Regions from separate parts of the Clostridium intestinale genome, predicted to be linked through region 1. Evidence: riboswitches for the same ligand, from Rfam matches in the RefSeq annotation. Region 1 holds a riboswitch; each other region holds the start of a gene.
The links. A riboswitch is a leader RNA that binds a small molecule or an ion and turns the genes downstream of it on or off. The one in region 1 is predicted to bind thiamine pyrophosphate.

Region 1 (5,996 bases):
ACATTTTCTAACTTAGCCTTATCTTTTCTATATAGTCTAAGTACTTTAAACAATTCTTCATCCTGACATACAGTAAGCTCTCTTTTTTCTATTTTAAGCATTACTTTCTGAACGCCCTTTAATATCTTTACTGATTGCTCATTAAGCTTTAGAATTGAATAAGTCCCTTCTTTTAATAAAACATATTTCTCTTCAAGTAGTTTATTTATTATATCTTTTATATATCCACTAGAATATTCCTTCATTATTCCAAAAGTAGATATATTAATCAGCTGATTTTGGACTATTTTAGGTCCCCTAACCCCTCTTAAAATATCTACAAGTACAGATATACCATAACTTTCTTTAGTTCTGTATACACATGAAAGTATCTTTTGAGCCTCAAGGGTAAAGTCTATTAGCTCCTCATTATTAAAACAATTTGAACAGCTATTACAATAACTTTTTATATCTTTTTCCCCAAAATAATTTAATATAAAAGACTTGTAGCATCCATCATATTCACATAAAGACAATAACTCATTAAGTTTTCTAAGTTCAATCTCTCTCCTATTAATAAGGCTGGTTGTATTAATCAAATATTCTACTGAATAAATATCCTCTCTAGAATATAGTAAGTTACAATTGCATCTTTCACCGTCTCTTCCACCTCGTCCTATTTCTTGATAATAGCTTTCTATATTTTTAGGAATTGAAAAATGTATTATATTCCTTATATTAGATTTATCTATCCCCATACCAAATGCGTTAGTTGCTATCATAGTATTATAATTGTCCATCAGGAACTCATCTTGATTCCTATTTCTTTCACTATCACTCATACCACCATGATATTTACAAACAGAGAAACCTAAATCTTTTAAATATATGTATAATCTATCAACTTCTTTTTTAGTTAAACAATATATAATTGAACTTTCATCTATATCTCTTAAACAATCTTTTATAAACTCTAATTTATCTATTTCTTTATATATATTTATAATTAAGTTTTCTCTATTAAAACTGCCTATATAAATATATGGATTCCTTAATTCTAAAAGATTAACAGAATCTTCCCTAACTTCTCTTGTTGCAGTTGCTGTAAAAGCTGATATTACAGGATCTGAACTTAAACTTTTAATAAAAGGTGATATGTCTTTGTAACTTTTTCGAAAATCATGTCCCCATTGTGATACACAGTGTGCTTCATCTATCACAACTTGAGAAATCTTTAGGCTATTAAATAATTTAATAGTATAGTTAGAAGACAATCTTTCTGGAGCTATATATATTATTTTATATTTACCTTTTGTTACATCTATCTCAACTTTTCTAATTTCATCTATACTCATAGAAGAGTTTATATAAATGCTGTCCACTCCAAGGGCTCTTAAAGAGTCCACCTGATTTTTCATAAGAGATATTAGCGGAGAAATTACTATGGTTATACCTTCAAAAATAAGCGCAGGAATCTGATAGCATATAGACTTTCCAGCTCCCGTTGGAAGTATTCCAAAAGTATCTCTTCCATTTAATATGTTATTTATTAGTTCCCACTGCCCAGTTCTAAAGCTATTATATCCATAAACCTTATTTAAAACTTCTTCTATCCTATTTTTCTCAAACATACCTTCACCCAACACTAAACTCATTCTTAACCTCTATACTTTAGAAGTCTCTCAGAGACTTCATTAGATTTATTTTAACATTAATCCTTTAGCACGTCACCCAGTGCTTCATTAAATCATTTTTGCCTTATTTTAATAAAAAAATCGACTTTTAAGATTTTTAATTAAAATCCTATTAAACTTATCAACAAAAAAAGAGCAATTACAATTTATATGTAACGCTCTTTAAAATATAAAAATTATTTATCAGCAATTCTTACTATAAGTTTTGCTAAAACTTCTTTGTCATTTGAATCTGCAGAATCCCATAACTCTTTAAGAAGTCTTTCTTCCTCTGTTTTTGGATCAACATTATTTGCTAAAAAGGTTCCAACCTTTTCAGCAATATTAGTTATTGTTCCATCTGACATTCCTACAGTTTCTCCTAAATCAACAGCTTTGCCAAGAGTATCTTTCCACTTGCTCCAATTTTTTAAAGTTTCCATATACTATTCACCTCCTATAATAACTTATTATTAGTATTTAAGAAAAAATAAATGTACCTATAATACTAAATTTATAGGTACATTTATTAATTATTTTTTATTTAATCCACTTTTTTCATATAATTCGTAAAAATGATGAGTTGGTCCTACACCTTTTCCAAGCTCAAATCCATTTTCTATAGCAACCGTTATATATCTTTTTCCTTCTTCAACAGCTTCAACTACATTCATACCCTTAGCTAAATTTGCTGCAATAGCAGAAGATAAAGTACATCCTGTTCCATGTGTATGTATAGTATTTACTCTTCTACCTTTAAATACAGTAAAGTTCTTTCCATCAAATAATAAATCATCAGCTTCACTTTCTAAGTGACCACCTTTTACCAAAACATATTTGGGACCTAATTCATATAATTTAGTAGCAGCTTCCTTCATGCTATCCATATCCTTAATCTCAACTCCTAAAATCTCTTCAGCCTCTGGTAAGTTAGGTGTTATTAATGTAGCGAAAGGAAACAGCTCTTTAATTAAAGTATCCTTAGCATCCTCTGATAATAGTTTAAAACCAGTTTTTGAAATCATAACTGGATCCAATACTATTACTGGTAGTTTATCTACTTTTCTAAAAGACTCTGCTATAGCTTTTATAGATTCTATCTTTGAAACCATTCCTATTTTTATAGCATCAATATAGATATCGTCAAAAAGCACCTCTATTTGCTTTGATATTATTTCTGGGCTTATATCTTGAATTCCAAAAACTCCTTGAGTGCTTTGAGCTGTTATAGCCGTAATTACACTCATTCCATAAACGCCATTTGCCGAAAATGATTTTATATCAGCTTGAATACCTGCTCCTCCACAAGAATCAGAACCTGCAATAGTTAAGGCTTTAAACATAATATTTACTCCCTTCCTTTAATTAATAAATTTTTTATGGCAGGTATATTTAAAAATATTAATGCTATTATAGCTCCTCCTACGCAACTAATCGAAAAAGGCACTATAAAAAAGGTCAATGCAGCTTGTTTACCTAAAATATAGGCATATATTGGGTAAGCTAGTAATGCACCTAATAAACCAGTACCTACTACTTCTCCTAAAGCTGACGCATATATATTCTTAAAGTACTTATACATTAATGCTGCTAGAAATGCTCCAACCATACTTCCTGGAAATGCTAATAAGGTACCTGTTCCTAGGGCATTTCTAAGCAAGGATATTGAAAAAGCATTTAATACTGCATAATAAGGACCTAATAATACTGCTGAAACCACATTTATAAAATGCTGAACCGGAGCCATTTTAGCGCCTAGTACAGGAATCGTTAATAAAGTACTTGTTGTTGTACCTATTGCTATTAATACTCCACTTATTGCTATTTTTGAAGTGCTTGATACATTAATTCTTTTTTCCATCGTTAATCCCCCTAAAAATTAGCCAAGGAGACTTATATCCGCCATATTTTTGTACATAAATAAAAAAGAAAAAATAAAAGTGTAGCAAGAGCTACACTAATTTTAGTACAAAACTAATGCTTCCCTACGCTGGATTTACCCAGATCAGGTTATAAGAGTCAGAAAATCTTGTTTTCTATCTCAGCTGGCAACACCAGCCCCCCTAGCTAAATATTAAAATTTAATCTATATCTAATATACCATTTAATTATTTATAGTGCAATTGCTGTAACCTTGTTTTAAGCTAATGAACTAATTATCTCTTCAATACCAACAACCATACCATTGTTTGTTCCAAAATTAACTATAACCTTATTAATACCGTTACTATTAAGATTAGTTATTAATTTCCCTAGTTTTTCTTTATTTAGTCCCACAAGTTTTGACGCACTTAATTGTTCCATATGCACCTTGTTTTTAGCTAAATCAGCCTCAGTATATATGTATATGTATTTATCATTACCTGAGTTTCTTATTAAAACATCTATATTATTTTCATCAGTAGCTTCTCTAGCAACTATATAAGTTCTTTCCTTAAGCTCTAAGGAATTAGTATTTCTAAAACTTGTATTTGTATATATCTCTTCATATCTATTTATAAGATATTGAATATTCTCTGATAAAATAGAAGAACTTTCTGTATCTTTATTAATAAAACAACTATTAAAATTATTGTCTCTATTTTTAAGCACAATTATAAACTTAGATAAGGAAAACTCTTCATAATTACTATAATCTGAAGTTATCAATTCTCTGTCAGTATAAATGTATATAGATTTTTCTCCTGCATTTGAAGATAAAACAGCTATATGCCCATCTTTAGTCCATATATAAACCTTCTCTAACTTAAGTAAAACCTCAAGCTTAGCTAATTCATAAACCTTAGTATTTCTAATTAAATCAAATTTTTTAACTTCTTCAACAAAATTCATTTTCATATCTCCTTAAAACCTTTAAGCTTATTTCCCGAAAACTTGTTCATTTAATTTTTTTCCTGTTTTTGTAATAGCTATTCCACCCATAGCAGTTTCCTTAAGTTCACTAGGCATATTTTTTCCAACATCATACATAGCACTTAAAACATCATCAAATGGAATCTTACTGTTTACTCCTGCCATAACTAAATCAGCTGTTGATAGAGCACTAACAGCTCCCGCTACATTTCTTTTTGCGCATGGAACCTCTACTAATCCAGCAACTGGATCACATACTAGTCCCATGATATTTTTAAAAACTATAGCCGCAGCATTAAGGCTCATTTCTGGAGTTCCCCCCATCATTTCTACTACAGCAGCAGCCCCCATAGCAGAGGCTGAACCACACTCTGCCTGACATCCACCCTCTGCACCTGCTAAAGTTGCATTTTGAGCTATTATAATTCCTAACGCAGAAGCTGCAAACAATCCTTTTATAGCACCTTCATAATCAAGCTCTAACTGCTCTACGGCTGTAATAATAACCGCTGGCAATATACCACAAGATCCAGCCGTAGGACATGCCACTATTTTTCCCATAGAAGCATTTACTTCTGCACAGGACATAGCTCTTGCCATTGCTTTTATAATAACATTTCCTGTAAGGGATTTTCCACTATTTAAGTATTTATTTATTTTATATCCATCTCCACCAATTAACCCACTTACAGAGAAAACTTCTTCTTCCATTCCTTGTCTGCAAGCTTCCAGCATGACATCATAACTTTTCTCCATCATTTTAATTACTTCTTCTCTAGTTAATTCTGAGGTTTCCATTTCATAAAGAATAGCATATTCACTTAGTGAAATGCCCTTATCAGCGCATATACTTAGAATCTCCTCACCTGTTTTTGCTAACAATTTTTATTCTCCTTCCTTAATAGGATTTATCCTTATAACTTTTGATATGTAGTCTATATTTTTTATTCCATTTAAAACCTTATCTGAAATTTCATTATCAACTTCAAATATCATAGTTGCTTCCTTACCCTTTTGGCTTCTAAAAACCTTCATAAAAGCAATATTTATTGTATCTTCATACAAAAGTGATGTTACCTTCGATACTGCTCCTGGTACATCCTTATGATTTACAATTAAGGTAGGATAACTTCCTGTAAAATCAACTTCTTGATCATTTATAGCTTTTATAACTATACTTCCCCCACCTATTGAGCAGCCTGTTATAGAATAGTTACTACCACTTACTCCATTCATTATACATTTTACAGTATTAGGGTGTACATCTCCTAAATCCCCTTCTTCAAACTCTATCTTTATACCTAAATCCTCTGCTATACCCAAAGCATCCCTTAGACGTATATCCCCAGGATTCATTCCTAGTATACCTGCAGTAAGAGCTCTATCTGTTCCATGACCTTTATAAGTTTTCCCAAAAGATCCATGAAGGATAAACTTAACAGCTTTTAATTCCTCCCCAGCTATAACTCTTGCAATTCTCCCAATTCTAGC
Region 2 (5,996 bases), 170 kb from region 1:
TGTCCTCCAACATGAGTAGAAACTCCTGCTGATATCTTATTAACCCCTAAAGGTATTAAGTGTTCCCTTAGTTCTCCACTTTCTCTTGTAGATATATTTAAAGAAGCTGTAGGTTTAAATATTCTCATGGCTAATATGGCTTGTACTAAGTCCATATCACTTAAAGGAAGAATATCATCATATCCTCCAACACAAGGTCTTATCCTAGGAAAGGAATAAGCTATGTCTACCTCCGGATATTTTTTAAGTAAATAATCTCCGTGTAACCCTGTAAAAAACGCTTCTTTTCTAAAGTCCTCTAGCCCAAGCAGTGCACCTATTCCTAAAGTTCTCATGCCTGCTTTTGCCCCTCTTTCTGGAGCATCTATTCTAAAGCTGTAATTACTTTTAGGTCCTTTTATATGCACCTTTTTATAAATTTCTTTATTATAAACCTCTTGATAAACAGTAAGTCCATCTACTCCTGCTTCCACTACTTTTCTGTAACTCTCTTCATTCATTGGATATATTTCTATAGATACAGACGGGAAGTATTTCTTTAAACTCTTTGTAGCCTCTACTATATATTCAGTTGGATTATGGTACTCGCTTTCCCCAGTAAGAATCAATATATGCTTAAACCCTTGACTTGATATCGCTTTAGCTTCAACCTCTATTTCTTCCATAGTTAGCTTTCTTCTTTTTATTTTGTTTTTAGCACTATATCCACAGTAAGCACATAAATTAACACAGTAGTTAGCTAAATATAAAGGAGTGTAAAGTAAAACTGCCCCTCCAAAATACTGTTTAGTCAATTTATTAGCTCTTTGAGCTATTTCTTCTAAAACTTCTACAGCCTTTGGTGAAAGAAGATTTAAAAGATCCTTTGGTGATAAATTATCTTTATAAATACTTTTTCTAACATCTTCTATAGTCACCTTAGAAAAGTATTCATCAAAATCAAAATCTTTATAGCTATCTACTACCTCTTCATAACTACTATAGTTATTCATTTCTATCGCCTACCTTTAAAAATCCTGTTAATGGAGATGATGCCTTTGCAAAATCTGATACGTTTCCAGCTCCAGCTAAGTAGGATAATCTGCCTGCTTTTATAGCCAATTTAAAAGCTTCTCCCATAAGTACTGGATCATCTGATGAAGCTATTCCTGTATTAACTAAACAAGCTGCCGCTCCCATTTCCATTGCTTCTGCTGCATGAGATGGCTTCCCTATACCAGCATCTACTATAATTGGGGCATTTATTTCTTCTATCATTATTTTTATTATTTCTTTTGTTTTAATGCCTCTATTTGATCCTATTGGTGCACCTAGAGGCATTACAGCTGCAGCTCCTGCTTCAATCATCATTTTTCCGAAATATATATCTGGATTCATGTATGGTAAAACTACAAATCCCTCTTTAGCTAAAACTTCTGTTGCCTTTAAGGTTTCAAAGTTGTCTGGCATTAAATATTTTGAATCTGATATAACTTCGATTTTTATCCAATTTCCACATCCCATAGCCTTAGCTATCCTGGCTATTCTTATTGCCTCTTCAGCATTTCTTGCTCCTGAAGTATTAGGAAGCAATACCATATCTTTAGGAATATGTTCTAGTATGTTTTCCTCTTTGTTATCAAAATCTACTCTTCTTATAGCTAATGTAATAACCTCTGCACCTGATGCTTTAACTACTTCTGGTATCAGTTTGTTTGATGAATATTTTCCTGTTCCAATTAATAATCTGCTATCTAATTCTTTACCTGCTATAACTAACTTATCCATTCTAAAACTCCTCATTTAATAATTTTATTTTGAGCCTCCGCCCATAAAACTAATTATTTCTATAGAATCATCTTCATTTAATAATCTGCCTTCAATGTCTTCCCTATTAACTATTTCATAATTAATTTCTACTACAATTCTATTTGGATCAACCTTAAGCTCTCTAAGTAATTCAACTAAACTTCTACTCTCTTTAAGCGCGTATTCTTTTCCATTAACCTGCATTTTATCACCTCCCCTAACTTTATTTATATATCTTGAACCTGACCGGTTGACTACTTGACCTGTCAACTGGTCAAATTATCATAAAAAAAAGACTTCCCGAAGGAAGCCTAAAGTTTTCTAAAAGTAGATACTATGTGTATACACTTATAAATCTGCTTCCCTACGGTGGTACTAACCACGTCAGGTTCTTAGAGTTAGAATATCAATTCCTCTCAGCCAAAAGGCACCCCTAGCAAAAAATTATTCTATTTTGGTACATTATACATCTTATAACTTTATATGTAAATGCTTGTTTTATAATTTAATATATTAACATAAACTCCACATGTTGTTTAGTTTGTCTCTAAATCTGTCTATAGCCTCTTTAGTTTCTTCTCTATCTTTCCTTGATAGGTTTCCTCTACCGCATCTATCTGCATAGGATAATAAAGCAATTTCTTCTACAGAAGTTTCTTCAACAAGTTTTCTTGGGTTCCCAAAAGGAAGATTTTTTTCAACATAAAGATAATGCATATGATATTTTACTAACTTACTAACTTTATCTATAAAATCCTGGTCATCCTCTACTTCTCTTAATAATCTTATAACCATCTCTGCCCCTACTGTATCATGATCATAAGACGTCCATCTCCCTTTTCTCTTGACTGTTGTTTTAATCTTTCCTATATCATGTAACAAAGCTCCCCACATAAAAGCTCTTTTATCTGTACTCTTTTTTCTAAGTGTAGCCGCCTCATCCACAACCAACATAACATGGTTCCACACATTTCCCTCTGGATGATATTTAGGTTCTTGAGGTATATCCATTAGTTCTCGTATTATACTAAATGATGTGTCATTTATTTCTTTAGATTCAATTAGTTCATTAAGACTATTTGATGGTTTTTCTTCTTCCAAAAGATATTTTTCAATTTTATTAAACACTTCTTTATTGTCCATATTTACCTCTCACTAATTTAATATTCTTTATTCTTATTATTACCTAAGCTCTTTAGCTGTATTCAATAGCTTAATAAGCAAAAAAAGTTGCAGAACTATTATATAACTAGTTCTACAACTTTTCATCTAAATTAAATTATTTTCTTTTAAGAACTCTCTTGCAACTGCATCTGGATCCATATTCTCTTCATCAACTTTATAATTTAAACTTCTCATTTTTTCCTCTGTTAACACCCCTGCTAACTTATTTATTAATGGTTTTAGCTCTGGGTATTTTTCTAAAGTATCTTCTCTTACAACTGGAACTGCATCATATGGTGGGAAAAAGTTTTTATCATCTTCTAAAACTTTTAACTTAAAGCCTTCCAGTAATCCATCAGTGGAGAAAGCATCTATTACGTCTGATTCATTTGATTGTATAGAGGTATATCTTAAACCTCCATCTATTCCTTTTGTATCTTTAAAGTTCATGTTATATGTCTTTTGAAGTCCTAAATATCCATCTTCTCTATTCAAGAATTCCATAGTTGAACCTAACCTAAGTTCACCACTTACTTTAGCTAAATCAGAGAAGGAATTAAGATTATATTTATCTGCTGTTTCTTGTTTAACTGCAAGTGTATAAGTATTATTAAAACCTAATGGTTCAAGCCAAGTTGACCCATAGTTCTTCTCAAATTCATCTTTAACCGTATTATAAGCTATATCCTTATCGCTTGTACTTTCCATCCCAAGTATGTTAACTAAGGCTGTTCCTGTATATTCTACATACATATCAATTCCACCAGCTTTTAAGGCATTAAATGCTATAGATGAACCTCCCAAATTCATTTTTCTTTCTACTTCTATATCTGTATTTTCTTCAATAAGAGTTGCTACCATATTACCTAATATTAACTGCTCATTAAAGTTTTTAGAACCTATTACAATTTTATCTTTATTTACAAACATTGTTTTTGAAAAATTAAATAATATAACTAAAGTCAATACTCCGCATGTAACAGCTAATATTTTTTTAGTTAGCTTTCTATTTTTAATAGTATTATCTACAGCTATTCCTTCTGGAGTAACAACATCTTCTATCTTACCTATTAAGAAATCTATAAGTAAAGCAAGTATACATGCTGGAATTGCACCTGCTAAAATCATATTTGAATTAACAGTTTGTACACCTGAGAATACTAGGTATCCAAGACCTCCCCCTCCAACGAAGGCTGCTATGGTCATTAACCCTACAGCTGTAACTGCTGATATTCTTATACCTGCCATTATTAAGGGAAGTGATAGTGGTAATTCAACCTTTAATAACATTTCTGTTTTTGTCATTCCCATTGCTCTTGCAGCTTCCATAGTATCTTTGTTTAAGTTATTTATTGCTGCATAGGTGTTTTTAAGTATTGGTAAAAGTGAATATAGTAGCACCATTAATATAGCTGGTTCAGAACCAATTCCAAGTATAGGAATTAAAAATCCTAATAGGGCTAAACTTGGTACTGCTTGAACTAAATTAGCAAATCCAATTATAGGTTTTGCCAAAGAACGCTTTCTAGTTATAAAAATTCCTAATGGTACACCGATTATTATAGCTAAAAGAACTGCTATAAAAGTAAGCTGTATATGCTCAATTACTAAACTTATAATTTGATCTTTTCTACTTATTACAAAATCTATAAATGCCTTCATAAGATATTCCCCCTACTCTAAATATTGATTCGAAAGTACTGATACCAATGTTGATTTAGTTATTAATCCTAATAACTTTTTATTTTCAACTACTGGTACATACCCAATAGATTTTTCATTCATAGTTTCTAATATCTCTATTATTGAGGCATCCTTAGATACTGATATTATATCCTTTTCCATAACTTCTTCCACAAATTGTTTATCTTGATTTATTCTTATGGATTTCATGGTTATTATACCTTCAAGTTCTCTCTCTTTATTTACTAGTAGTAGAGAATCTACTTTTTTACCTCTCATTAACTCAAGCGCTTGGAATAGAGTTCTTGCTTTATTAGATACTACAGGCTCTTCTATCATTATATCTGTAGCTTTTATCATTTCAGGATTGTTCCATATTCTGCTTTTTCCTATAAACTCTTCTACAAATCCTTCTGCTGGATTTTTAATAATATTTTCTGGTTTATCTAACTGCAGTATGTCTCCATCCTTCATTATGCAGATTCTATCTCCTATTTTTATTGCCTCATCCATATCATGAGTAACAAACACTATTGTCTTTTTAAACTCTTGTTGTATATTAAAAAGCTCTTCCTGTAATTGTGCTCTTGTAATAGGGTCAAGTGCACTAAATGGTTCGTCCATAAGTATTACTTCTGGATTTGTTGCAAAGGCTCTAGCTACTCCTACTCTTTGTTGCTGACCACCACTCAAGTCTCTTGGATATCTATCTCTGTATTTTTGTGGCTCTAATCCAACCAAATTTAATAACTCTTCGGTTCTAGCTTTTATTTTCTCTTCATCCCATTTTAATAACTTTGGAACTAAAGCTATATTTTCACCTACTGTCATATGAGGAAATAATCCAGTTTGCTGTATTACGTACCCCATATTCCTTCTTAAAGCTATGGTATCTATATCCTTAATTGCTGTATTATTTAGCAATATTTCTCCTTCAGATGTTGGTATTAATTTATTAATCATCTTTAATAAAGTTGTTTTTCCACATCCACTAGGACCAATTAGCACCATCAACTCGCCTGTGTTTATGGTTAAATTTATATTCTTTAGTACTTTTGTTTTCCCGTAGCTTTTGGAAACATTTTTAAATTCTAGCATATATTCTTCCCCCTTTTAAACTGACAACTTTTTTGTAAATGTAAGTTGTCTCCAACTAGCAACTCTATGATATCACAAAGTTGTTTCTTTTGCAAATCACTATATCCCTTTCCAAATGTAAAAAGCTGTTAAATTTTATTTTTTCAATAAAATCTAACAGCTTTTTTTGCCTTACATCACTATGTTATTTTTACTCATACAGGAATTCATTTACCTTTTCAAAAACATCATCTTTTCCTATTACTACTATAATATCCCCTTCT
Region 3 (5,996 bases), 1.2 Mb from region 1:
AAACATTTAAAGCTTGGTATAAAGCTAAAAAAGGGTTTAACTCTTTTGAGAAAGCAAATAACTTAATATACTTATTTGTCTTTCACTATAATTTCATTAGGCCTCATGGTTCATTAAATAATCTCACACCTGCTGAAGTTGCAGGCTTCGCTAGCAATAGCATTGATCGTAAATCTTGGTTTGTCGCTGCTTAATCTCAACTTAATATCTTTGATTAACCTGCAAAAATCTAACTTTTTGTAGGCTTATTTGCCATACAAAAATTTATTCAAACTTATATAATTTTCAAAGAACGAGTAATTCTACGAAATGTTAAGCTATTTTTTCATAACAACCTAACAGAATCTCCTCTTCTATATTTTAATAAAATCTTTTCCAATAAAAGACCAATTGAAAACAAAAACAATCCTAAAAAGGATAAAACCAAAATACCAGCAAAAACTGCATCCGATTGAAGCATACCAGCTACTCTTTTTACATAAATTCCAAGTCCCTTATCAGAACCTAACCACTCTCCTATACTGGCACCAGCAATACTGTAGGTTGCTGATATTTTAAAACTACTTAGAAAGTTTGGTAGTACTGAATTCATGTGAAGTTTTATAAATATTTGGGTTTTGCTTCCCCCCAATGCTTTTAAGACATCTTCTAAATCTTTGTCTACACTATTTAGTCCATCTAAGGTACTAACTACAATTGGGAAAAAACAAAATAAAATAACAACCGAAACCTTTGACCATATACTATATCCAAACCACATTACCATAATTGGCGATAAGGCCATTATAGGTATGGTTTGAGAAATCACAATAATAGGATATAATATTTTACTAATACTTTTAGAAGAATATATAGAAAAAGCACAGAATACACCTATTACTACTGATATACTAAGACCTAATAATGCTTCTCCTAAAGTTACTAATGAATGCTTATATAATATCTCCTTTTGATTCCATAAAGCTTCTATTACCTTTGAGAATCTTGGTAAAATGAAGTTTGGTATATCAAAAAACGGCACTAAAAACTCCCAAGCTAAGAGTATAGAGGTTCCAATAATAAAAGGGAGGAAAGTTTTCTTAAAAATAGTCATTTTAAAACTCCTCCTTAATGTTTTCAAAACTATCTAAAATATTTAAAATTTGCTTTTTTAAAGTTAAGAAGTCTTGAGTCAAAGTTGTATCATAATTCCTAGGTCTAGGTAATCTTACATCTATGGATTTTAAATTTGTATATGGAAGCTCTGTACATATTAGTATTCTATCTGACAAAAGTAAGGCTTCATCTATATCATGTGTTATCATAAAAACAGTATTTTTCTCTTTTTGACATAGATCTAGTAACCAAGTTTGCATTTTTCTCCTTGTTAGAGCATCTAATGAAGAAAATGGTTCATCAAGAAGAAGTAATGAAGGATTATTAACTATCGCTCTTAAAAAAGAAGCTCTTTGTCTCATACCACCAGATAATTCATGAGGATATAGATTTTCTGTGCCTCTTAAGTTAAAGCTCTCAAAATATGTAGAAACTTTATTTCTAGCTTCTTTTTTACTAAGTCCATTTAGCTCTAAACCTATAGCAGCATTATCTAAGATTGTTCTCCAAGGCATTAAAGAATCCTTTTGCGGCATGTATCCTATTATATTTTTACCTTTGATATCACTAACTCTTATTGAGCCACTGTTAGGTTTTAGAAGGCCTAAAATAAGTCTAAAAAGAGTACTTTTACCTGTGCCGCTTGGCGCTATTATTGTTATAAACTCATTTTTATTAATATTAAAAGATAAATCTTCTAGGATTAGCTTATTTGTATCATTATATTTAAATGTTAGATTTTCTATTTCTAAGGCTTTCATCTAAATGCTCCAACTTTCTTTTTTGTAACATGAATCCCAAAACATGTACTCATATTTAGAGGATAATACAAAAATTTCTTCTAATTTTAGTAGTTGCCTCTCAGGCAATCCTTCTGATATTCTATTCATAAGCTCTATACACCAATTATTTTCATTGTTATACTCTTCACTTGCATATGTCATTATCCATTCCCTATAAAGAGGATGTGCTAATGCTTTTTTATTGTTGATTAAAGCTTTACCTATATAAGCATAGCTCCACATACATGGAAGCAAAGCAGCAGTAAGTTCTGGAAGACCGCCTTCTGTTGATACTTGCAGCATGAATTTAGTATAAGATAGATTGCTAGAATTGGGTTCTGTACCTTCTAAGTCTTCTTTTGATATACTAAATTTTTTAGCAAACTCGATATGACCATCCATCTCAATATTTACTATAGTATGTGCACATTTTGAAAAAGCTTGCATATCTTTAAGTGAACTAGATTTAACCATTCCTAAAGCAAATAATTTTATATAGTCTATTAAATAAACATAATCTTGTTTTATATAAAAACAAAACTTGTCCTCTGGAAGTATACCTTGGCTTAGCTCATTTAAAAATGGATGCTCTAAACAAGAATTCCATATAGGTTTTCCTTTTAAAAATAATCTTTCAGAAAATTGCATAAAAAAACTCCTTTCAAAGCAGTAGTGATAATACCACTTCGAAAAGAGTTAATAATCTAATAACTAATCTAAGATAGATTAAGTTTCATATTACTTCTCACTTCCCTTCGCTGGCATTACCCAGTGCAGGTTCAAGGGTCTGAATAAATTCATCTCAGCCTTAATAGCTCCCCTAGTGCACAATAAAATTTTACCTTCTAAAGATAAATATGTCAAGTTATCTGTATAAGTTAGAAATAAATATCCGAAAACTCAATTTCTGTAGCTTGTATTATTCTGCTATCGCTTGAGACAAAAGAATCATTAAAGTTTTCTTTAGGTACAGACGAATTAATGGGCAATTTTATTGTGAAGGTACTCCCTTTTCCTAACTCACTTTCTAATTTCAAGTTTCCATTAAGAGCTTTAACCAACAGACAAACAAGATAAAGTCCGAGACCTGTCCCTTCTGCTTGACTCGATAAACTACTATCAACTTGTCCGAAACGTTCAAAAATAACTTTTTGTTTTTCTTTAGGTATCCCTATGCCCTCATCTTTAACTTCAATAACAAGTAATTCTTCTTTAGATATAACTTCTGAAGATAAATTTACTGTAATAGACTTACCCTCTGGAGTAAATTTTAGAGCATTTGATAAAAGATTAAATAAAATTCTTTCTAATTTTTCTTCATCTAATAATACATTTTTTGAAGAGATGTGCGATATGAAGATAAGGTGTATATTTTTTTGTTTTGCGTATAGTTGTATTGAGTTAACTAAAGAATTTAGTACATATACAATATCAAAGGTATCTTCGTGTATTTTAATATAACCAGAATTAATTCTTGTAACTTCTAGAAGGTTATTTACTAATCTTAGTTGCCTATTGGTATTTTGCTTAATTACTTTTAAATAATTATTTATTCTAAGAGTAAGATCATTTTTACAAATAGATTCTATTGCTTGTATAGCTAAGTTTATTACAGACATAGGTGTTTTAAACTCATGCGTAATAAAATAAAGAAAGTCATCTTTTATTTTCATAGACTGCTCTAAAATAAGGTTTTTCTCTTTTTCTGCTTTTAGAAGAGTTTTATTTTTTATATTTAATTGAACCTCATATTCAAAGGTTTTAGTAACATCGGAGCAAACTAATATGCAGAACTTTATATTATCTTTATCCTTATAAATAGGTATTGCAGTAAAATTTAAATAAGAATTTTTATCATCTTTTTTTACTAAAACTATTTGATTTTTTACTGTTATTCCTTTTATGACTTTCGAAACTGGTAAATCCTCTTTTGAAAGTAGGTTGCCATGTATGTCATAGTATTCAGAACCGTTATCTAAAGTTTCGCCAATATACGTAAGGTCTTTATTTGTTGTTGAGTAAATATAATCTCTTAAAGTTTTGCTTAAACTTAAATATCTACCATTACCATCTATAACTGCTAAACAATCATAAATATTGTCTAATATTGAGTTTAATGTTTCATTTTTTAGGTTTAATTCCTCTTCTTTTTTTATAAGCTCTAAGTTTTTAAGTTTTATTGTATTTAACTGTTCGGAAATTTTTAGCCTATTTAATGCCCGAGTAGTAACATCAAAAGTATTTATCACTAAATATTTTAGTTCACCACTAGCACATAAGGGGGTGATAATTAAATCGCAATATGTTGCATCTTTATGGAAACATTTATGAAGATATTCTTTAATTTGAACTGTTTTTTTAGTATCAATGATCTCTTTAAAAGTTTTCTCTAGTTGGCTGCCTTTCCATCCTGTATTTATATATTCAATTTTTTTCCCAAAGCTTATATATTTATTGTTAAAGGGTTCCTCAAGATAATCCAAATACTTCTCATTTGCCTTAATAAGTATCATGTTTGGTATACTATATACAGCTATTCCAGATATATTGGATTTGTATATTTCTTCTAAATACATATTATTATGCTCAAATCTTGATTCTGGTATTTCGGAGATAGAATATTTAGTTCCATCCGTTAATTTATCTTTGGCTCTAGTAATAACTACAAATCTAACCTCTAAGTTTTTAGTAAATAGAAAGGCTTCTTGTACTTCACCTAGAGTTTCAAGTTTTATATTAATTTTAAGTTTATTGTCCCATACATCTAAAATTTTTTTTGAAATTAGATCCTCTCTACTAAAATCTGATAAACATAAAAAATCTTCACTTATATATTCTAATATCCCATTGTTCTCTATAATATAAGATGTTTCTACGATGTTATCCATATTATAACCCCCTAAAGCAAATATTTTAATGTATGAACTTAAATTCATCATTAATAATATTATATATACTCACTTATTTCTATAATATAACAAAAATACAACAAATTATAATAAAATAATGTAAATTTTTCATTTTATATGAATATTTAAACTTTAGGAAAGATATTTATAAAATAAAAAATAGTGGAAATTTTTCTCCACTATTATAGCTTAATTTATATACCCATGATCCAAAGAAATACTAACTTGAAAATCCATATTATCTATTGCCAATTCAGCAGATATTAATTTTGCTAAGTCTGAGTTAGACTTAAAGTCTCCATCAATTAAGGTTGGAGTTGAAATGTTTATTGAAATGTTTTGGGAAGATAAGTTAGTGGCTGCATTGGCTGTAAGCATATTAGTAAGTTCTGATATGGCACTTTGAGCTAATTCATCAAAGTTATTTACAGGCATACCCATCATCATAATAGAAGCAATTTTTTTAGCATTATCTACAGTTGTTCCGTAAATAACATTTCCTTTAATATCACCAATTATATCTAAAACAATCATAACTCCTGGACTTGATATAAAATTATCTTTAAGTATTATTCCTTTTTTTTCAACATTACATAAACCTATTTGCGGCATCACATTAACAAAAGATTCTACAAAGGGATCTATATGTTTAGCATTCATCCAGTTTCACCTCATTCAAATTCTACTCTTTTAATTCCTTTTATAGTTATATTTAATTATATAAAATAATTAAGTATAACTCAATAAAATATGTAAAGAAAAAATAGGCTAGAATGGTTAATATGTCTCAATATGCTGTAAAAAAGTTGAAGAAAATAAAAAAGATGATTACTATTTGAAATAATCATCTTTATAGATTACATTAAGGTATGAAACTCATAACCCTCATTTCTCAATTCATTTATTAATTGAGGAAGAGCTTCTGCAGTAGATTCTTTTCCGTAAGTGTCATGCATAAGCACAACTAAATCTCCATTTTTGGCATTTTCAGTTTTGGTTTGATTAAATCTTTGAATAAGTTCCTCTTTATTTCTATGCTTGCCCTCTGCATCTCCAACTAAGGAGTTCCAATCTATATAAACATAACCCTTTTCATCTAATAGTCTGTCTACTTCTTCAGTACCCTTCCAAGAAGCGTGTCCACCAGGAAAACGAACTACTCTAGGCTTGTGTTTTTCTCCAACAACATCAGTTATTAGTTTGTTTGTTC
Region 4 (5,996 bases), 2.2 Mb from region 1:
ATAGATTTAAATAATGGATGGATAATAGCAGAAAAGGATTATTCACCAAATGGTTTAAATAAGATTAATTTTGAATCTCAAGGATCTTTTGGAACAGGTCTTCATGAAACTACTCAAGACTTGTTACGTTATATTTTAGATAGAGATTTTAAAGGGGAGTCAGTTTTAGATCTAGGAGCTGGTTCTGGAATTTTAAGTTTAGCAGCTTCTATAAAAAATGCGGATAGAGTAGTTGCTTTAGATATTAGAGATGTTACAGAAGAAGTACTGTATAATGCATTGTTAAATAATGTTGACAACATAAAAGTTGTTATAAGTGATGTTACATCAAAGACTTTTGGAGTTTCAGGCAAGTTTGATGTTGTGTTTATAAATATTGGAGGTGAAGAAACCTTATCTTCAATGGATTTTATAAATGAAGTATTAAAAGCAAATGGTGTATTATTCGTTTCGGGTATGGTTGAGTGGAGTAGTGAAAAAGTTTTAGACATAGTTAAAAGCTACGGATATACCTTAGATAAAAGTACAAAAACAAATGAGTGGATAACAGCTGTATTAATAAAAAATAAATAATATTATTTGAGCTTTCAGCATAAATATAGTACAGTAATAATTTTTTAGGGGACGGTTATGATAAATATTTCAATAACCATTGATGTTAAAAATCCTGGTGAGGTAGCAGCTAATCACGGAATTCCTGGTTTTGTTCCACAAGACTTGATTAGGGGGAAGGTGGAGAGTGAAATTAAAAGTACTATAATAAAAAAACTTAAAGTTGCACTTGCAGATGAACTAAGGAGAAATGGTGTTAAGTGTAATATGAATATAAGCTAAAATTAAAAGATGAGCATTTTCATAAAGTGCTCATCTTTTCTAAACTAACTTTTAGCTTTTTCAACCTTTAGAGTTTTTCCTTTTATCGTTGCATTTTTTAGTTCTCTTAAAACTAAATCACCTTTACCATTCATAATATCAACATAGGAAACATTGTCAGAAACATCTATTATACCTATATCATCATGTTCAACTCCTGGGATTCTGCATATTGCACCAACTATGTCACCTGGGCGTATCTTTTTCTTTTTTCCACCGTTTAAGTATATCTTAGTAATGTCTTTTGAAACTTCTTTCTTTTTACTAGTAGTAACTTTTTTGAAGTTTTCATTTTTTAGCTTGAAGTCTTCTTTATTTGCAAGAAATTCTTCTCTACTAGGTGGAGAAAGTTTAGGAACTTTATAATTTATATAATCTTGAATTTCTTGAAAGAATCTATCTTCATAAGGAGTCTTAAAGGTTAAGGCAACTCCAGAGTTTCCAGCTCTCCCTGTTCTTCCAATTCTATGTACATACTTCTCTTTTTCCATAGGAAGGTCATAGTTTACAACTAAAGAAACTTTATCTATATCAAGACCTCTTGATGCTATATCAGTAGCTATAAGAAATCTAAACTTACCTGATTTAAACTCATCTATAGTTCTTAATCTTTCTGGCTGAAGCATACCTCCATGAAGTCCTTTTGATGGATATCTTTTACCTTCAAGTTTAGAAATAAGAGTATCTACATTCTCTTTTGTTCTACAGAAAAGTATTGCACTGTCAGGGTTTTCTTTTATAAGTAACTTTTCAAGTAGAGAGAACTTATCTTCATCTTTTACGTCAAAGTATCCTTGCTTTATATTTTCAACAGTAAGCTTGTTTGGAGTTATTTCAACATTTTTAGGAGACTTCATATGTCTATCACAAATTGTTTTAATTTGCTCCGGAATAGTTGCAGAAAATAGCAAAGTGGTTTTCTTTTTAGGAAGATAAGATAAAATTTCTTCAACTTCTTCTAAAAAGCCCATACTTAACATTTCATCAGCTTCATCTAAAACTAAATAATCTATTTCACTTACATTTAAAGTTTCACGCTTAATATGATCTAGAGTTCTACCTGGAGTACCAACAACAACATGAACCCTTTGCTTAAGCTCATTTATTTGATTAGTTATAGGTTGTTTTCCAAAGATAGCTACAGAACGAATTTTGTTGTATCTACCTATGTTATTTATGTCTTCCTTAACTTGAACAGCAAGCTCTCTAGTTGGAGTTAATACAAGTGCCTTAGGATTTTTTATTTCTACATCAATAGATTGACATAGAGGTATTGCAAAGGAGGCAGTTTTTCCACTACCTGTTTGAGCTTTTACAATTAAGTCTTTCTTTTGAAGTACTATAGGAAGAACTTCTTTCTGTACATCTGTAGGATTTGAGTATCCTAATTCCTCTAAAGCTTTTAGAATATTAGGATTTAAATTAAAATCTTTAAAATTAATATTATTCAACAATTTCACCTTTTTCTATAAATTCATAACGTATCTACTATATTAACATTATACCCTATAAAGTAAAATACTTTCTCTTTCTATTGCTTAAGAATTTTTATAGTGCTATTATAAAAATATAACTTAAATAGCACAGGGGTGTTGGATGATAGCCAACTGAGAGTAAGAACTAAATTTCTTTAACCCTAGTACCTGAACTGGATAATGCCAGCGTAGGAAGTGTTTTGTTTAATAGTATTTTATGAAGTTAAACACAATCCTATGGGTTGTGTCTTTTTTGTTTTAAAATAATTTTAATTGAGGTGTTTTTTTATGAAAAATAATGTTGTTCAAGCTTTAAAAGATGTTAGAGAAAAGTCTCCTTTAGTTCATCAAATAACTAACTATGTTACTGTTAATGATTGTGCTAATATAACTTTAGCTATAGGTGCATCTCCAGTTATGGCTGATGATATAAACGAAGTTGAGGATATGGTTAGCATAGCTTCTGCTTTAGTGATAAATATAGGAACACTTAACAGCAATACTGTAAAATCAATGATAGCTGCAGGTAAAAAAGCTAATGAACTTGGAGTTCCAGTTGTTTTAGATCCTGTAGGTGTTGGAGCTACTCCATTTAGAAATAAGGTTGGAGCAGAGTTAATTAAAGAAGTGAAATTTTCAGTAATTAGAGGTAACTTATCTGAAATAAAAAGTTTATATGGAGCTGATGTTAAAACTAAAGGAGTAGACTCTTTAGAAGAAAGTTCTTTAAATGAAGTTGGACTAGCTAGGGAAATTGCAAAAAAATGGGGGACAGTTATCGCAATCACTGGAGCTAAAGATATAATTACTGATGGAGAAAGGGTTGCAATTGTAGAAAATGGACACAAGATAATGTCAAAAGTTACTGGAACAGGATGTATGTGCACAGCTTTAACTGGAGCATTTGCAGGAGTTTGTGAGGATTCATTTACAGCAGCTTTAGCTGGGGTAGTTTCTATGGGAATTGCAGGAGAAAAGGCTCATGAAAGATTAGGAGAAAATGAGGGGACAGGTAAACTAAGATCAAACATTATTGATGAAATATATAACTTGTCTTCAGAAGTTATTTTAGAAAGAGGTAAGGTATATGAACAATAATATAGATTATACAATGTACTTAGTTACCGATAGAGATGTTTTAAAAGGAAGAGACCTTTGTGAAGCTATAGAAGCAAGTATTAAAGGTGGGGTTACATTAGTACAGTTAAGAGAGAAAGATATTAGTTCTTTGGATTTTTATAACTTAGCTGTGGCAGTTAAAAAGATTACGGACAAACATAATGTACCCCTTATTATAAATGATAGGATTGACATTGCTTTAGCTGTTGATGCTGCTGGAGTTCATGTTGGACAAAGTGATATACCTACAAAAGTTGCTAGAAAGATCATTGGTGAAGAGAAGATATTAGGTATTTCTGCCGCAACTTTAGAGGAAGCTAAATTAGCAGAAGCAGAAGGAGCAGACTACTTAGGAATTGGAGCTGTTTTTCCAACAGATACAAAAAAGGATGCTCGCTCAGTATCTATAGATCTTTTGGAGGAGATAAAAAAATCCTTAACCGTCCCTGTGGTTGGAATAGGTGGTATTAACGAAAATAATGCTGAACTATTAAAGGAAAGTAAAATAGATGGGATAGCAGTTGTAAGTGCTATTTTAGGAAAAGATGATATTGAACAGGCGGCTAAGGATATGCTTGCGAAGCTTAAATAAAAGTGTATAATGGGGGACGGTTAAGCAAAAATTTTATGATTAACTGTCCCCAATTTTTTCTCATATATATTACAATATTTAATAAGTTTAGTGCATAATATAACAAGGAGGTGAATATTATGATAGATGTAGCATTATTAGGTTGTGGTGGAGGAATGCCAATGCCAAATAGAAATCTTTCTTCAATTTTATTAAATTATAGAGGCAGAAAGATATTAGTGGATTGTGGAGAAGGAACTCAGGTATCTATGAGAATGGTTGGCTGGGGATTCAAAACCATAGATATTATATGCATAACTCATATTCATGGAGATCATATTGTAGGACTTCCAGGATTACTATCTACGATAGGAAATAGCGGAAGAACAGAGCCTCTAACAATAATAGGACCAGAAGGAATTGAAAATACAGTTAATTCACTAAGGGTAATATGTCCATATCTACCTTATGATATTAAGATAATTGAAAATCCAATTGATACTATAGAGTTAGATAATTTTATTAATATCTCAACTTTAAATCTTGATCATTCAGCTCCTTGCTTAGGATATAGTTTTTATATAAAAAGAGCACCAAAATTTAGTGTTGAAAATGCATTAGAAAATAATATACCGAAAGATATATGGAATGTTTTGCAAAAAGGAAATGAAATAGAGTTTGAAGGTAAAATATTTAATCCATCTATGGTTTTAGGTAGTGATAGAAAAGGAATTAAGTTATCAATAATAACAGATACAAGACCTATAGATGAAATTATAAACTTTGTTAGGGACAGTTATATATTTATATGTGAAGGCACTTATGGTGATGATAATGATCTAGAGAAAGCGATAAAAAATAAACATATGACTTTTAGAGAGGCAGCTAATTTAGCTAAAAATGCAGAGGTAGGGGAACTACTTTTAACTCACTTCTCGCCAGCTATGGAAGAACCAAGTTGGTATTTAGTTAATGCTAAAGATATTTTTGAAAATGTTGTAATAGGGGAAGATAGACTCATAAAAACTATATCTTTTAGGGGCAGTTAAGTATTAGTTATTTAAATAACATATAGGGAAAATGAGGATTTTTATAAATAATAGTTATAAAGTTATGATACTTGTCCATAATTAACTATCAAATAATAAAAAATTTTAAAAGAACTTTTAAGATATGATTTCTTACATAGCTTTTAAATTTAAAGTAACATATTCGTCAATTAAGTTTGAATAAATCCTATTAGTCATTAATAAATCTACGCCAACTGAAGACAGGCGTGATACGTTAGATGCACAAATATTACCCAATATACTACATATAGATTTTATATTGATATCACATAAAGATCGTATCATAGTTACTATTAATGCTCGTATGTGTACAAATTCTCTAACATTTTTACTGAATATGAGATTTTTATTCACTTTAAATTTATTACATACAAAATTGATTATTGAATTAGGAGAATAATTTCTATTAATATAAACTTTTCCACTCATATATAAGGATTTATCTTGTTTCATATCAATATTTTTATCTTTCAACTCACTGGTAATTAAAAGAGCCTCTAGGTATTTTTCTCTTGATTTTTTTAAACTATCAGATAAAAGTGAGAGAATGAACAAATAATCTAGAATTTCAAATTCATCAGCTTTAATTCCTAAAAACACGGATAAGCTCGAAAATCTATATTTCTCAGGAAATTTTGAATAGTTTTTAATGTCCATTGGATTTCTATGTATATAGAGTGATAATGAATATAAGTATTTTTCATCAGACACTAGTTTACTCTTAAATCTATCTTGAAATAAGTGGCCATGCCTATTGTATTTAAGATTAAAATAACGCGCATATTTGAAGTTAATTCTATGCATAATTTTAGAAATATTAGCTCCACAGCTGTCAATTATAAAGTGACAGTGATTGCTCATAAGACAATAGGAGTATATTTTAAACTT

Region 2: it holds a riboswitch for thiamine pyrophosphate, as region 1 does, so the genes downstream of both, thiS (sulfur carrier protein ThiS) here and thiW (energy coupling factor transporter S component ThiW) in region 1, are expected to answer to the same signal.
Region 3: it holds a riboswitch for thiamine pyrophosphate, as region 1 does, so the genes downstream of both, tenA (thiaminase II) here and thiW (energy coupling factor transporter S component ThiW) in region 1, are expected to answer to the same signal.
Region 4: it holds a riboswitch for thiamine pyrophosphate, as region 1 does, so the genes downstream of both, thiM (hydroxyethylthiazole kinase) here and thiW (energy coupling factor transporter S component ThiW) in region 1, are expected to answer to the same signal.

What each region holds. Positions count from the first base shown of each region.
Region 1 covers NZ_CP121166.1:134,132-140,127, reverse strand. The annotation lists gene recQ (DNA helicase RecQ) at 1-1,610, opposite strand, end outside; gene P8F83_RS00640 (DUF3243 domain-containing protein) at 1,850-2,095, opposite strand; gene thiD (bifunctional hydroxymethylpyrimidine kinase/phosphomethylpyrimidine kinase) at 2,186-2,995, opposite strand; gene thiW (energy coupling factor transporter S component ThiW) at 3,001-3,513, opposite strand; TPP riboswitch at 3,618-3,727, opposite strand; gene P8F83_RS00625 (hypothetical protein) at 3,792-4,484, opposite strand; gene sdaAA (L-serine ammonia-lyase, iron-sulfur-dependent, subunit alpha) at 4,512-5,387, opposite strand; gene sdaAB (L-serine ammonia-lyase, iron-sulfur-dependent subunit beta) at 5,391-5,996, opposite strand, start outside.
Region 2 covers NZ_CP121166.1:301,108-307,103, reverse strand. The annotation lists gene thiH (2-iminoacetate synthase ThiH) at 1-992, opposite strand, end outside; gene P8F83_RS01390 (thiazole synthase) at 985-1,767, opposite strand; gene thiS (sulfur carrier protein ThiS) at 1,792-1,992, opposite strand; TPP riboswitch at 2,133-2,233, opposite strand; gene P8F83_RS01380 (HD domain-containing protein) at 2,302-2,931, opposite strand; gene P8F83_RS01375 (ABC transporter permease/substrate-binding protein) at 3,058-4,614, opposite strand; gene P8F83_RS01370 (ABC transporter ATP-binding protein) at 4,627-5,733, opposite strand; gene P8F83_RS01365 (GntR family transcriptional regulator) at 5,924-5,996, opposite strand, start outside.
Region 3 covers NZ_CP121166.1:1,356,133-1,362,128, reverse strand. The annotation lists gene P8F83_RS07070 (IS6 family transposase) at 1-194, shown strand, start outside; gene P8F83_RS07065 (ABC transporter permease) at 326-1,093, opposite strand; gene P8F83_RS07060 (ABC transporter ATP-binding protein) at 1,095-1,856, opposite strand; gene tenA (thiaminase II) at 1,857-2,525, opposite strand; TPP riboswitch at 2,611-2,709, opposite strand; gene P8F83_RS07050 (sensor histidine kinase) at 2,756-4,765, opposite strand; gene P8F83_RS07045 (chemotaxis protein CheX) at 4,976-5,446, opposite strand; gene P8F83_RS07040 (polysaccharide deacetylase family protein) at 5,644-5,996, opposite strand, start outside.
Region 4 covers NZ_CP121166.1:2,298,124-2,304,119, reverse strand. The annotation lists gene P8F83_RS11965 (50S ribosomal protein L11 methyltransferase) at 1-573, shown strand, start outside; gene P8F83_RS11960 (hypothetical protein) at 631-834, shown strand; gene P8F83_RS11955 (DEAD/DEAH box helicase) at 879-2,324, opposite strand; TPP riboswitch at 2,449-2,560, shown strand; gene thiM (hydroxyethylthiazole kinase) at 2,637-3,446, shown strand; gene thiE (thiamine phosphate synthase) at 3,436-4,059, shown strand; gene P8F83_RS11940 (ribonuclease Z) at 4,179-5,087, shown strand; gene P8F83_RS11935 (transposase) at 5,220-5,996, opposite strand, start outside.